One region of the Halomonas sp. 3A7M genome, then DNA from elsewhere that is predicted to be linked to it. Evidence: predicted binding sites of a transcription regulator. Region 1 holds the regulator's gene; the other holds the start of a gene.
What was found. The regulator FNR, encoded in region 1, switches genes on or off when oxygen is low (the NO sensors DNR and NnrR bind a similar motif). The targets are predictions, from matches to a motif close to TTGATNTANATCAA.

Region 1 (7,765 bases):
CAGGTACAAAAAGCTATCAACCGCGTACAACCCCGGGTACTCACCGAAACGTTAATGGAAGAAGCTCACCGTCTTGGTTTTCGCTCACTCAATCTTGATTTGATTTATGGGCTGCCATTTCAAACCGAAAAAAGCTTTGCCGAGACGCTAAACCAAGTCATCGAACTCAACCCCGCACGGCTGTCGGTATTTAATTATGCGCACATGCCCACCCGCTTTGCGCCACAGCGACGCATTAACGAAACGGACCTTCCCAGCGCTGATGAAAAGCTGGCTATTTTGCATACCACCATAGAAATGCTGACTAATGCAGGCTATGTGCATATTGGCATGGATCACTTTGCACGACCTGACGATAGCCTAGCGATTGCACAGCGCAACGGCACCTTACAACGCAATTTTCAGGGCTACTCTAGCCATGCACAGTGCGATTTAGTTGGCTTAGGCGTATCCGCTATATCACGGGTTGACGACGTTTACGCACAAAACCCGACTCAGCTTGGCCAATATGAAGCAGCCTTAGATCAAGGTAAGCTGGCAACCGTCAAAGGATTAAGGTTAAATAAGGATGACCTAATACGAAGAGACGTGATTGAACGGCTAATGTGCGACATGCACATTGATCTAGCGGCAGTTGGAAGGCGTTGGCACATCGATGCTAGTGATTATTTTTCCACCGCAATTGAGCAATTGAAGACAGCTGAGCAAGACGGTTTAATCACTCGCCATCGGCAAGTTATTAGCGCCACCCCCACTGGGCGGCTGCTGATTCGCCATTTGGCGATGGCCTTTGATGCTCGCATAGCTGACCAGCCGACTCAGCGCTACTCTAAGATTGTATAAGCTTGTTGAGACGTCTTGCCTCTGGGCCTATGATGGCTAACGAGAAAGGGAGAATGATATGCCACACCCCGCCAGCCAACGACGCTCACTACTGCAAGAGGCGCGCTGTCAGACCTGTAGCCTAAGCTCGCTGTGTCTGCCGCTTGCCTTAGAGCTTGAGGATATGGGCCAGTTTGATGCCATCATTCGCCGCCGCGCACCGCTCAAAAAAGGCGAGCCCCTGTTTCGCCAGGGCGATCACTTCACCAGTGTGTATGCCGTCCGCTCAGGCAGCCTGAAACAGGTGACCAGCGAAGGGAACGGCAATGATCAGCTGACAAATTTCTACCTTCCCAGCGAACTAGTGGGATTGGACGGAATTGATGAAGAGCACTACCCCGGTAGCGTCATTGCACTGGAAACCACAACGGTATGTGAAATTCCATTTGATCGCTTGGACCTGCTTTCCGAAGAACTGCCCGAACTACGTGGCCAGCTTTATCGGAGCATGAGCAAAGAATTGCGGGATGACCGGCGCATGATGCGCTTGCTATCGCGTAAGACGGCCGATCAACGACTAGCCAGCTTTTTAGTCACCCTTTCAGACCGTTTTCGTCGACGTGGATACTCGCCTTATAGCTTCAGACTCTCCATGTCCCGCGCCGACATCGGCAATTACTTAGGCTTGGCGGTAGAGACGGTCAGCCGTATTCTTAGCCGCTTTCAACAGCAAGAGGTGGTGGCTGTTTCAGGGCGCGAGGTTAATATTTTAGATATGCGGCGCCTCATCACGCTAACTGAAGAGGAAGAACAGTCGGCTAGTCCACGCTAAGCGCCTGAATACGCCCTTCCATCAACGCCGCTTGTTTGGCTTCAAGGCCAGCAAAGTCAAATAAACGGCGGTCTGCTAGCTGGGAAGGCGCTACATTGGTCACCGCTTTAAACATGCTCTCTAGACGTCCTGGATGTTTTTTATCCCACTCAGCCAACATATCTTTGACAACTTGACGCTGGAGATTGGGCTGAGAGCCACATAAGTTGCAGGGAATAATCGGGAATTCCATTAGCCGAGCAAACTCTGCAATATCAGCCTCTTTGCAGTAGGCAAGGGGGCGAATGACAATATTCTTGCCATCGTCAGATAAAAGCTTGGGAGGCATTGCTTTCAAAGTGCCACCAAAGAACATGTTAAGAAATAACGTTTCTAAAATATCTTCACGATGATGCCCTAGGGCAATTTTCGTAGCCCCAATTTCCTCGGCAAACCCATAAAGAGAGCCACGTCTTAGTCGTGAGCAGAGCGCGCAGGTCGTTTTTCCTTCCGGGGTTTTCTCTTTCACCACCGAGTAGGTGTCACGCTCTAGAATGTGGTATTCAACCCCCATTTTATTTAGGTATTGGGGCAACACATGCTCCGGGAAGCCTGGCTGTTTTTGATCCATATTGACGGCGACCAGAGAGAAATTAACCGGCGCGTTGCGCTGCAGGTTAAGCAGTATCTCCAGCATCGTATAGCTATCTTTGCCGCCAGACAGGCACACCATCACCTTGTCACCTTCACCAATCATTTGATAATCAATGATGGCGTTGCCAACCTCTCGCCGTAAGCGCTTTTGTAGCTTATTAAATTCACGCTTCTGTTTAGCGGCGTGATGCTCGGATGGTGTCTGTGCGCTATTAACAGCAGGGCTGTCAACAGAAACAGTATCAGGCGCTGCGGGGTCAAAATAGTCAGGTTGTAGCATGGTGTAGGCACTGCCGATGGTAGAAGAAGCAGCGGGCATTCTAACAAGACTCACCACGTCCACCCAAGATAAACCCGTGGATTCATCCCATGAGGGTAGTAACGACTATCCCTGCTGGGCGATCTCGCGCTGCAAACGCAGATATAAAAGCGCGCTTGCGGTTGCATCCCCCAGCACTCCCATCCACTGAAGAGCGGGCATTTGCCAACGAGCGAGCGCTTCCGTCAAGTGGCCGTTCGTCTCACACTGCGGATGTAAGCGACGCAGTTGGCGATAGTGTAGCTTACCAACATCGACCTGGGCATTGGGCAAACCAAATCCCAACCCTGCTTTAAACAAAAGATTAAGGTGTTCCACCGAGCGGCCTAACTGCCAACCAATTAGCGGCCGATTACCGATGAATTCAGCTAGCGCCCCAAGATGCTCAGCGTTAGGCGCCAGCACCGTGTCCGTCGCATACAGCTGATGATGTCGCCGCAGCGCGGGGGCGTTGTTGTTCTGCTCTTCTGCCAGGGTAGCCACCCAGGCTCGGCTGGTCTGCACTCTCCCTGGGCTTAAGACAACAGCAGCGACGCTGACCACCGGCGCTTGGCCTGGGCTAGCCTGGCAGGCAAGCGCCACCATTTCCTCCCCCATGTAGGGCTGAAACAGCCATGCGTAGGGGGAATCTGCCCAGCGTCGGCGGTCGCTTTCGCGCTGCATTAATGTACGCAGCGAGCCACTGAGTAGTGACATATGCCGGTCTAACAAGCGCATTCCGCTCACGAATACTCCAAATGATAACGATGGGAGAGCCGCTGCTTAAAATCTTTTACGATATGCAGCGCCTCACGCAGCAGATCACGCTCAAGGGACGAGAGTTCTTGCACCACCACACGGTTGCTGCGCTGCTGAGTCGACGCTTCTGCTGTCTGCAACTGCTGCTTTAAACGTAGTTCGGTAAACAGCGCCAGCGCCTCGCCCAGGTCATCCGCAAAACGGCGATCAAGACGACCATCTTCTGCTAAAGCGTCCAGGCGATCTAAGGTGGAAGTAGCATTAATGCGTCGCTCGAGGGCCATTGTGCGCACCCCATGAACAATGGGAAAAATACCGCCTTTTTTAATATCGATCCCATGCTGGGGCTTTTTTAAGGAGCCAAATAGCGTTAGCGGTGTTGAGAAACGCAGTGCAGCGCGCGCAAAGTAGGACAGCAATAGCTCATCCCGTGAGCAGCGTTCAAACAGCTCCGCACGCACGCTGTCTAGCAATTGCGGATTACCAGCCACACCATGGGCATCCAGTAAAATCGCCAGCTTCATTAGGCTATCGCCATCTCTTGCACTCACCCATTTAGCAATGTTGTTTTTCCATTGCGACACAGTGCCAACCCATTCAGGATTAGACACCATGATATTACCTGGGCATGGTGGGTAGCCGAGCTGAATCAGCGTTTGGGTAAGCGCATTCATGTCTTCGGCAAGCGAAGGCCATTGGCTGTCATCGGCTAAAATCAGGCCATTATCTTGATCTGTTTTAAGAATTTGTTCGCCGCGCCCTTCACTACCCATCACCATTAGGCAACTTTGGGAGTGATACTGCTCAGGAATAACAAATGACCACGCTTTATTGATGATTCGGCCATTCAACGCGGCCAGTAGGTCCATGGCAAAACGTAGTTTGACCCCTTGCGCCATAAGCGCATTCACCAATTCTGGCGTACGTTGGCTGGCAGCCGCCAATGCTTCTAAGCTACTTGCCTGCTCCACCTGCAGACTAACGACATAGCTACGGCTCGAAAAATAGCTAAGGACATCCGTTAGCTCCACCACCCCTTTCAGGGCGCCCTGTTCCATCACCACCACCCGCGTTACTTTATGCCGCGTCATCAGCACGAGCGCTTCAAATAAGTATTGATGGGGGGTAACGGTTACCAACGAGAAATGGGCCACATCCTCAACGGGCGCTGTATGCTCAAAGTTGTTCAGCACCACACCATTGAGCAAATCGGTTTTGGTGACAATGCCAAACTCCCCCTGGGTTTTGACTAGCAAACTATCTGCATGGCTATCGTTGAGCTGACGCACCGCGCTGGCAATATCTGTCGATGCATCCATGATAAGAGGTTCACGCATACATTCGCTGACTTTAGCCAACATAAAGCCGGCCATGGTCACGCCGCCTTCGGCACGCTTTTCAGTCATTAACCGCGCTTTGTGAGATAGCGACTGTTTGAAGAAATTTTCGAAGTCGGGATGATGACGGCATAGTTTTATAAATAGCGCCTTCGGCATCACATAGCACAAGCATTCTTGCTCAGCTTGGAAGCGATAGCGGCTTTTACCATTCAGAATACTAATGGCACCAAACAGATCACCAGCCGTGTAGTGCCCAATCCGTGCACTGGACGCTGGCAGGGTAGGATCCAGTTCAGCAACTTCGCCCTTGTGAATCAAAAATACCGATTCACCCGCTTGCCCCATCTCGATAATAATTTCATCACGATCAAAATAGGCGATGTCCATACCACGACGAACGTGGTCACGCCCTTCATCATCAATTAATGTGAAGGGCAATTGGGAAAGATCAACGTCAATCATGAGTGACCCCAGTTAATCGCGATGAAGAACACAATGGCTTAAGATTTGATTGCTTTTTAACCAACGCCTTTATTATACCTTTTGCTATACCGCTAACGTCGTAAAGACGTTCGTTTAGCGACCAAAGTAGCGACATGAATTAGCAAACTTGGCCATTTAATATACCACCTATTAAAAGTAGCAAACATTGCTTTTAAGCGACCCATAGACCATCGTCCTATCACCCAGGAAGAGAAACTAAAAAAATATCAAAAACAAGTATTTATTTTAAAAAACAAACATCACAATACGTACTGAAAGCTCATTGATACCAAAGTCTGGGATTTATTTTTTGCAATTATTGCCCACTATTAACAACGGGCTATACAGGATGTTCACGTGGCACTTGTTAAACACTTATCAAGGCACTGAAGAAAACCTTGCCAAACCATTAACCAGCAGAGCAACTTAACCAACAAGGTGATATGCGTCTAATCGCACTAAATCATCGCAGACAACTAAAAGAGCGGTTTTCTATGAAGGATTGCCCTAATGGATCACACGCTATCCTGAGTTAACTTTCCAACCCTAAAAATCACAACTGGAGAGCACCACAATGGCAGATGACAAATCCAATGCTGCTGAATACTGGAAAGCCAACGTCCGATTAATCTTTGGATGCTTGGCCGTTTGGGCGTTCGTTTCTTATGGATGTGCCATCCTCTTTCGTCCGCTGTTAGCGGGCATTCCCGTTGGTGGGACTGACTTGGGCTTTTGGTTCGCTCAACAGGGCTCCATCCTCACCTTCATCGTACTGATCTTCTTCTATGCCTGGAGAATGAACAAACTCGATGCAAAATTCGGCCTTGGGGAGTAAGCCAGTATGAGCCAGTTTGCCATTAACTTACTGTTTGTCGGCGCGTCGTTTGCGCTCTATATCGGGATTGCGATATGGGCACGAGCCGGGTCGACTAAAGACTTCTACGTTGCTGGTGGTGGCGTTCACCCTATCACCAACGGTATGGCGACTGCCGCTGACTGGATGTCAGCGGCATCGTTTATTTCAATGGCCGGTCTGCTAGCGTCTGGCGGATACGCTAACTCCACCTTCTTGATGGGCTGGACAGGTGGTTACGTTATCCTGGCAATGCTGCTAGCGCCTTACCTGCGTAAGTTTGGCAAGTTTACAGTGCCTGACTTTATTGGTGACCGTTTCTACAGCAACACTGCGCGCTTCGTCGCGATTGTGTGTTTGATCGTTGCCTCTGTTACTTACGTTATCGGTCAAATGACCGGTGCTGGTGTTGCTTTCTCGCGCTTCTTGGAAGTGAGCAACACCTGGGGTATCTGGATCGCAGCGCTGATTGTGTTCCTGTATGCCGTTTTTGGCGGCATGAAAGGCATTACCTACACGCAGGTCGCTCAGTACGTAGTGCTTATCATCGCCTACACTATTCCGGCGGTGTTCATTGCCATGCAACTAACCGGCAACCCGATTCCGATGTTTGGTATGTTCAGTACTCATACGGAGTCTGGTATTCCGCTACTGACCAAGCTGGACGAAGTGGTCAATGCACTTGGTTTCCGCGACTATACCGCCGACGTCGATAATAAGCTGAACATGGTGCTGTTTACCCTGTCGCTAATGGTGGGTACTGCTGGTTTACCCCATGTTATTATTCGCTTTTTCACTGTGCCGAAAGTTGCTGACGCGCGCTGGTCCGCTGGTTGGGCACTCGTGTTTATTGCGCTGCTGTATCTCACCGCTCCTGCGGTTGGTTCCATGGCGCGCCTGAACTTGGCTACCACCGTCTATCCAGAGATGGCAGGACAAGTAGAGAATTACGAAGAAGCCGCCCGCAATCCGATTCTCTATGAAGATCGTCCTGAGTGGGTGCGCACGTGGGAAGAAACCGGGCTTATCGCCTTCAACGATCTTAACAATGACGGCCGCATCCAAATGTACAATGATGCTACCGACTATTCTGATCGTGGCTGGGAAGGTAACGAGCTGACCGTTAATAATGACATTCTGGTATTAGCAAACCCAGAAATTGCCAACTTGCCAGGCTGGGTTATCGGCCTGATTGCAGCAGGCGGTATTGCTGCGGCCCTCTCAACAGCAGCAGGTCTACTATTGGCCATCTCGTCAGCCATTAGTCACGATTTGATCAAAACAATGATCAATCCGAAGATCTCTGAAAAGGGTGAAATGCTGGCAGCACGTATTTCAATGGGCGGCGCGATTCTTCTGGCTACCTATCTTGGGCTTAATCCGCCCGGGTTCGCAGCGCAGACGGTTGCACTTGCCTTTGGTATCGCTGGTGCCTCACTGTTCCCAGCGCTGATGATGGGCATTTTCTCCAAGCGCATGAACAGCAAAGGCGCGATTTGCGGCATGCTGGCAGGTCTAATCTGCACCCTGCTCTACATCTTCACCTATCTCGGTTGGTTCTTCGTCCCCGGCACCAACATGCTGGCCAACACGCCAGATAATTGGATTCTGGGCATTTCACCGCTCTCCTTCGGTGCAGTAGGTGCGATGATTAACTTTGCAACTGCGTTTGCTGTCTCTAGCGCAACGGAAGAGCCTCCGCAGGAGATTCAAGACCTGGTAGAAAGCGTTCGTTATCCGAAAGG
Region 2 (7,765 bases), on a different contig from region 1:
CCAAGATAGTGATACTCGATCCCCGTGGTCAGGCGTTGGATGCCTACGCCCATCGCAGCGTTCGCTTTTCACTGGGTACGGATGTGGCGCTGTTTAATGCCATGCTCAATGTGATCATCAGCGAAGAACTTTATGACACGGCCTATATCGCCGAGCATACCGAAGGCTTTGAGGCGCTCAAAACGCATACGGTGGACATGACCCCAGAAGCGATGAGTGGTTTGTGCGGTGTTGAGCCAGAGACCATTCGCGAAGTGGCTAGGCTTTATGCCAACGCCGAGCGGGCAATGATTTTCTGGGGCATGGGCATTTCTCAGCATACCCATGGGACCGACAACGCCCGTTGTTTGATCTCGCTGGCGCTGGCTTGCGGCCAGACAGGTCGACCTGGGACTGGCTTGCACCCTCTGCGGGGGCAGAACAATGTTCAAGGGGCATCTGATGCCGGCCTGATTCCCATGGTGATGCCGGACTACCAGCCGGTTAGCGATGCGCAGGTACGCAGTGCTTTCGAAGAGCTGTGGAATACCAAGCTGGATCCCACGCCGGGTCTCACCGTGGTGGAAATTATGGATGCTATCGCTGCGGGCACCATTCGCGGCATGTATATCCAGGGTGAAAATCCGGCGATGTCCGATCCAGATCTGGCCCATGCCCGGGCCGCGTTGGCCAAGCTGGAACATCTGGTGGTACAGGATCTTTTTGTCACTGAAACCGCTCAGTTCGCCGATGTCATTCTGCCTGCCTCTGCTTGGCCTGAGAAGGACGGCACCGTCACCAACACCAATCGGCAAGTGCAGATGGGGCGTGCGGCGTTGCCGCTGCCGGGCCAGGCCAAGCCGGACTGGTGGATTATCCAGGAAATGGCTAAACGCTTCGGTCTCGACTGGAAATACCAGCACCCGCAGGACGTGTTCGCCGAGATGAAGCAAGGTATGGCCTCTCTCGACCATATTTCTTGGGAGCGTTTGGAGCGTGAGCAGTCAGTGACCTACCCATGCCCAGCGGAGGACGCACCGGGGCAAGACGTAGTCTTCAGCGAGGTCTTCCCTACGGCCAGTGGCCGGGCGAAGTTCGCGCCTACGCGTCCGCTGCCACCGGATGAGCCGGTAGATAACGACTATCCGACGGTGCTGACCACTGGTCGTCAGTTAGAACACTGGCATACCGGATCCATGACCCGCCGCGCCAAAGTGCTCGATGACCTGGAGCCAGAAGCCGTGGCGAGCTTGGCGCCCGCTGAGCTTATCCGGCTGGGGTTGGCGCCAGGCGATGACCTAACGATCACCACCCGGCGAGGGGCCATTACCCTCAAGGTCAGGACGGATCCGGGCATGCCCGAGGGGATGGTTTTCGTGCCTTTCTGCTACGAGGAAGCGGCGGCGAATCTACTCACTAACCCAGCGCTGGATCCATATGGAAAGATTCCAGAGTTCAAGTACGCCGCTTGCCGGTTGAGCCGCCCGGAAACCCATATAAAGCGAGTTAGCCAGTAAGCTTTGACTGAAGGCAGTAGCGATTGATCAGGCGCTCAATAAAGGGCGCCTATCAACCAGCTACTCGGAATGATCGGTTGGGTCAGGTTGTAGCGTTGTCTGCCTCGAAATTGTAGAGCCAGTAAAGGTCTACGAGCGCTTAAATATGGTGTGAAAAGCCATTGATATGACGGCTAGATCAGCTTCAATAGTGGAAAGGGAGGCCGTCTTAGTTGACGGTCTCTTTTTATAATATCGTCATAGTTAGCATGTCAGAAGGGTGGAAATAAATTGTCTGGAGTATCAATGTCATAGCATACACCAGGATCATTGAGTGAAATTTTTACAATATGATTACTATACCGCTGGAGAATAGCGGATGCGCCGTTGGGGTGGCTTAAGTCAGCGATATGTTCCCAAAATCTTCTACCAAAAATAACCGGGTGGCCTGGGATCTGTAGGTGTGTTGGCTGAACGATATTTTCTGCGCTAGACATGTCTGCTAATAACTTACACGTTTTTTGAGTCACCCAAGGGAGATCGGCAAGCCAAATCGCCGCGGATCGGTAATTATTAAATTTTTCGTCTGAGCATAGATATTTGAAAGCATCGCTAATGCTGTATCCAAGTCCTAAATGACTGCGCGGGCTAACCAGCGTTGGCGTGATTGGAGAAAGACCGAGTGATTGAGCCTTATCATCTTCTCTAAGCACAACGATAATGTTTGGAAAGTGCTTCTGAATAGTTAACAACGTGGAGGTCAGTAGTGTCTTTCCATTGCTTAATTTAGCAATTCTTTTATCGCTACCAAAACGACGAGACTGGCCAGCCGCCATGACAATCACGATGATATCACTACAGCTCATGACGTGTTTTTCCACGATAAATGCGGTGAATATTGGCCATGACGGCTAACGCAATTTCAGCAGGTGTTTTGCTGCCTAAATTAAGCCCAATGGGCATGTTAATTCGTGCTACTTGGGCACTTGTTAGGCCGCCAGAGCGCAGCAGCCGCTCTGCACGTTGTTGTGAGGTCTGATGAGAACCCATGACCCCAATGTAAAATGCATTCGTACGGACGGCTTCGATCATGGCTAAATCATCAATACGCGGGTCATGGGTCAAGGCAACAATGGCGGTATTGGCATGGCAGCCACCTGATGAAATAAACACCGAAGGTAGAACGGCCTGCACTTCTATGCCGGGTACATCGAAATTTTTTCGGACTTCGTCCCTGGGTTCACAGACAATCACTTCAAAACCAAGCGTTTGGGCAAACAGCGCACAGGGCGCAGAGACGGAGGAGATCCCCGCGATAATCAGCCGTAGCGCAGGGCCTATGCGAATATTGACGCTAGCGGTATCAAAAATAACGGTGGGCTCGGTGTTCTTCGAGGGGTTAAAGCGCTTGCCGCTGCCATCCAATTTGATACAGCGGGTTAGCGGTTGGCGACCCAGTAGCGTGGCATGCACCACTTCTAGGTGAGTGAGGTTTTCGGTGTTGGGCGCTAGCCGTTCAACCAGCACTTCAAGGCTACCACCGCAGGGTAAACGAATATTCGCTGAACCAGCGTCACCGCCATAGCGCACCCGCTGAACCGGTTCGTTGAACGCTCCCGTTTGAAGCCTGGTGATAAAGTCCTCTTCGACACAGCCGCCCGACAGTGACCCCAGATAGTCGCCTGTCGAACATGCTACTAGCATGGCACCCGGCTCCCGGGGTGCCGAGCCAAAGGTTTTTAGCACCGTACACAACCAAATAGTCAGCCCCTGGTTGGCCCATTTCAATGCGCGTTCGATAACCTGTAGATCAAGGTGTTGCATTAACTAGCCGCCTCCATCGGGAATCGATGGGATGCTTTCAGCGCGTCGCGAATGGTGTCAGGGGTAAAAGGAGGATGGGTAAAGCGCACCCCCGTGGCATCAAAAAGCGCGTTGGCAATCGCAGGAGCGCCGGGCAGTGAGGCGGACTCGCCTACGCCGAGTGGCGGCAGTTCTGGACGATCAAGCAGCATGACGTTGATGGGGGGGAGCTCCGAGAAACGCAGAATAGGGTAGCCGCCCCACTCTTTGCTGGTCGGTAAACCATCCTCAAAGGTCACCCGCTCCTTTAACGTGCGGCTGAGCATTTGGATCACATTGCCATGCACCTGATGGCGAACGCCTGCGGGGTTCACCATTAAGCCCGCATCCTGACCTACATATAAATTCTCGACGACAATCCGTCCACTCTTCACATTGACTTTAAGCTCAATTACCCAGGCGGCGAGCGCGGCGCCAAAGCCGGGGAATTTGCTATGCACGTACTGGGCGTAAGCGAAGCCTCGGCCGTAGCGCCACTCACCCTCGCTTCTTGGGTTGGTGTTAGCGATGCTGGGCTTCCAGTTCGCACGTTCGGCTAACGCTTCGACAAGTTCGCAAGCGCGATTATCGGCTAAATAGCGCAACCGGTAGGTGACTGGATCTTCATTTGCTAAATAGGCAAGCTCATCAATATAGCTTTCGTGGGCGAAGGTGCTGGGCAATGCCGAGACGCCACGTAGCCAGGAGGCGCGCACCAGAGTCGGGACGTCGTCGCAGACTATTTGGCGATGAGGGTAGCGGTAGGGTGGCACCGACGTTCTATCTCCCATCTCAAAGGGGATATCAATAGGCGAGGCAGCACCGGTTAGCAGTAGTGCCAGGGTGGGCGCACTGTTAGAGGGGTAGCGCGTATTAAAGCGATAGCCTGCCGGGCTGCCATCTGCATTTAAACCGCCCTGGATCGCCATATACTGAGCAGCTCCTTTAGGCTCCCAGGTGTGCTCCTGCTCACGGGTGAGTTGCACACGGACGGGGCGGCCAACCGCCTGAGAGAGTAGTACAGCATCCGCGCCAACATCGTCGGCGCAATTGCGCCCATAGCAGCCCGAGGTTTCCATGCGGGTAATGGTGATAACGCCTTCGTCTAAACCGGTAAGGCGGGCGAGATCGGCGCGCAGGCTGTGTGGATTTTGGGTGCCCGACCATACGTGCAGGCCATCTTCATTGGCATCGGCGACGGAGCACGAAGGGCCAATGGAGCCGTGCAGCTGGAAAGGCCACACATAGTGACGATTGAGCGGATATTGCGCGGCGGCTAGCGCATTGTCGAGATCACCCTCATCGAGGAGTATGCGCTGCTTGTTGGGTAAGTCGAGCAGTGCTTGCTCTATGTTGTCCAACTGAGGCAAGCCTTCGATGGGGCGCCACTGGATCTTGAGCTGTTTGGCTGCGGCAGCAGCCTGTTCTTCACGTTCGGCCACCACACCAACAAAGTCACCGACCACCACGACACTGACCACGCCTGGCAAATGTGCCACGGAGCTTTCATCAACCGCGATTAAACTGTTGCCAATAAAGTCGCCGTTATCATGGCCTACATAAGGCGGGCGAATCACTCGCCCATGCAGCATATCGGGCAGGCGTAGGTCGTGGATAAAGGTCAATTGCCCGGTGGCCTTGGCGGGTATATCCACGCGAGAGGTCGATTGGCCGACCAGGGTATAGTGGCTGACCGGCTTAAGCGGCACCTCATCGGTAAGCTTTAATGCATGACGGGTCCCCCGCAGCAACTCTCCAAAGCTCACGGATGAGTGGTTATCATCACTGGGCATAATAGCGCCGTTTTGGCAGCTAAGTAGTGAGCGCTCAGTGTCAAAGTGCTTTGCTGCCAGTGTTAATAGATACTCCCGCGCTTGAGCCGCCGCGCGGCGTAGAGGTTCGGCAGTGATTTGAATCGACGCACTAGCAATAGTGGGGCCTTGGTTGGGGGCTTCAACAGAGTTGCCCAGCACCATGGTAACGCTGTCGAACGCGACGCTAAGCTCTTCCGCAACAATTTGAGCGAGCGCCGTGCGTATACCGGTGCCCAAGTCTACGTGGCCGTTGAAAGCCACGATGTGGCTATCGCTCAGCACGGCAATAAATATCTCAGGCTCATGGGGAGTGAAGTTTGAGTGTGTACCTGGCTGTCCGGGCGCGGGCTTAGGGGGTGTAACCGGGTCGCGATAGATCACCAGAACATCAGATCCATACAGCAGTGACTCTCTTGTATAGTCTGATTTATCGGCCATGCTTGCCTCCCACGCTAGCGTTTTAAGTAATCAGTGCAGATGAATTTGAGGTGATCAACGAGCAATAACTAAGGTAAAATTGTAGCGTGTACGCCATAAAAGCATGGTGAATTGATCCAGCGCAAGCCGTATTTAATACGTTGATGCATCATTTTGTTAACCAGTGCCATACTCGATACACGTCGTCGCTAATAGATTAAGGAGATGGAATGACAACGGATAGTGCGCTCAAACACTCGTCTTCCGGCGAGCACCCCACGCCTTCAGAGCAGGGGTATGATTTTTCTGAGCAAGTAGGCCATCTACTGCGTAAAGCCTACCAGCGGCATACGGCTATTTTTCAGCGCTACAGCAGTGATAAACAGCTTACGGCCATTCAGTTTGTCACGCTGTGTACGGTGATGGAGCGAGGTCCCAGCTCGTTAACCGACATCGTTAACGCCACGGCGATTGATCCAGCCACCATCCGTGGCGTCATTAAACGCCTTAAAGCACGTGAGTGGATCTCGCTCACCACCGACCCCAATGATCAACGCAAAGTCATGGTAGTGATCACCGAGCCTGGGGAGACATTAGTCGAGGGCATGGTGCCCAGTGCCAAGCAAATTAGCGATCAGACCATGAAAAATCTCAATCCGGCAGAGCGGGTTGCTTTAATGCACCTGCTGGAAAAAATGAACGCGGACGGATGACACAGCTGAGGTGCCCGCTTCACTTGCGTTTTCGGGCACTCCTAACGCTTCATTAAGTAACCCAGTGTTTCATCCAGTCTAATTACATCCCCATATTTGCTATCGATATCAAACAGGTTGGCTTCATGGGGCGCGGGGTGGCGATCGCCCACGCAATCACGTACCACCATCACCCGAAAGCCGTGCTGTACGCCGTCAACGGCGGTGGCGCGAATGCAGCCGCTGGTGGAACAGCCGGTAATGATCAGCGTATCGACGCCCATGGCGACCAGCGTGAAGGCAAGCGAAGTACCAAAGAAGGCGCTGGCGTACTGCTTGGTCATTATCAGCTCATCTTGATGGGGGGCCACCTCGGGGCAGAACTCGGCGTAAGGGTTGCCCGCCACCATCGCCCGCATTACCGGCGACTTCTTGACCCAAATGCCACCATCAATTTGATCCGGGGCGTGATAAAGGATGTTGGTGTGGATGACTGGCGTGCCAGTGCGCCGTGCGGTATTGAGTAGCGGTGGCATATTGGCCACCGCATCCACCACGCCCTGGGCAAATAGCGGCGAGCCTGGCGTGGTGTAGCCTTGCATAAAATCAACCACCAGCAGTGCGGGCCTTTTGCCAAAGCCAATGCGTCCATCCCACACGCCCTTGTAGTTGTCCGAGGCCGTATTATCAGTATTGTGCTGCGACATGGTCGTCTCCTTAATCAGCACTCTAGATCGTTAATCAGCACCTGATCTCGTTAGTAAGCCCCTGACAAGAGAGCACCCGCGCCCGGTACGATGGGTTCCAGGTCGAGTGCCTTGAGCATGGCGTAGGTGGTCGCGATAGCTGCGGTCACCACTGGCTTACCGGTCAGGGCTTCAACCTTGGCAACGGCCGGTAGCGATGGCATTTGTACACAGGCCGACAAGACGATCGCATCCACGTTACTTAAATCGAGGCTGGCGACGATTTCGGGGAGATTGGCGGGATCGTGGCGAGCGACATCCAGGTTATTGGGGATCTCAAGCGCCCGGTAGTCGAGCACCTCAATGCCTTCCTGACGGATGTAGTCGACCACCATTTCGGTCAGCGGCTTCATGTAAGGCGCCACTACCACCACACGTTTGGCTTTCATCACACCCAGGGCATCAACCAGCGCACCGGCGCTGGTGACCACCGGCGTGTCGCAGCCATTCTCTTCGGTGCGGCTGCGCAAACGCTTTTGCGACGCTCGGTGGTAGCCGGGCCCCATCGCCATAATGGCAACCAGGCAGGCATACCCCATCACATCCACTGCTGCATCGGAGAGCTCCAAGGCACAGCGGTCAGACTCCGCATCCATCGCGGCCAGCTCGTCCTTGCTGACGGTTTTCATACGCATGCGGCTGGAGTGGAAGGTAAAGCGCTCCGGGCGGATTAACTGCCGCGCCGTAAGCATGGCGGGTATTTCGGTCTCCATGGTGATATTGGAGCTGGGGACGATTTGGCCGATGCGGTAGGTCTTGGTGCTCTGAGTCATGATTAT

Region 2: a site for FNR is predicted at 5,681-5,694, ahead of INT19_RS17835 (xanthine dehydrogenase family protein molybdopterin-binding subunit). Genes of this name have one in related genera too.

Annotation. Positions count from the first base shown of each region.
Region 1 is NZ_JABUZD010000174.1:162,942-170,706, forward strand. It holds gene hemN (oxygen-independent coproporphyrinogen III oxidase) at 1-843, shown strand, start outside; gene fnr (fumarate/nitrate reduction transcriptional regulator Fnr) at 902-1,654, shown strand; gene ttcA (tRNA 2-thiocytidine(32) synthetase TtcA) at 1,641-2,606, opposite strand; gene INT19_RS18810 (DNA polymerase III subunit epsilon) at 2,673-3,323, opposite strand; gene INT19_RS18815 (putative nucleotidyltransferase substrate binding domain-containing protein) at 3,329-5,146, opposite strand; gene INT19_RS18820 (DUF4212 domain-containing protein) at 5,742-6,002, shown strand; gene INT19_RS18825 (sodium:solute symporter family protein) at 6,009-7,765, shown strand, end outside.
Region 2 is NZ_JABUZD010000171.1:50,585-58,349, reverse strand. It holds gene fdhF (formate dehydrogenase subunit alpha) at 1-1,496, shown strand, start outside; gene INT19_RS17845 (nucleotidyltransferase family protein) at 1,748-2,341, opposite strand; gene INT19_RS17840 (XdhC family protein) at 2,331-3,299, opposite strand; gene INT19_RS17835 (xanthine dehydrogenase family protein molybdopterin-binding subunit) at 3,299-5,569, opposite strand; gene INT19_RS17830 (MarR family winged helix-turn-helix transcriptional regulator) at 5,779-6,261, shown strand; gene INT19_RS17825 (N-carbamoylsarcosine amidohydrolase) at 6,303-6,947, opposite strand; gene INT19_RS17820 (maleate cis-trans isomerase family protein) at 6,998-7,759, opposite strand.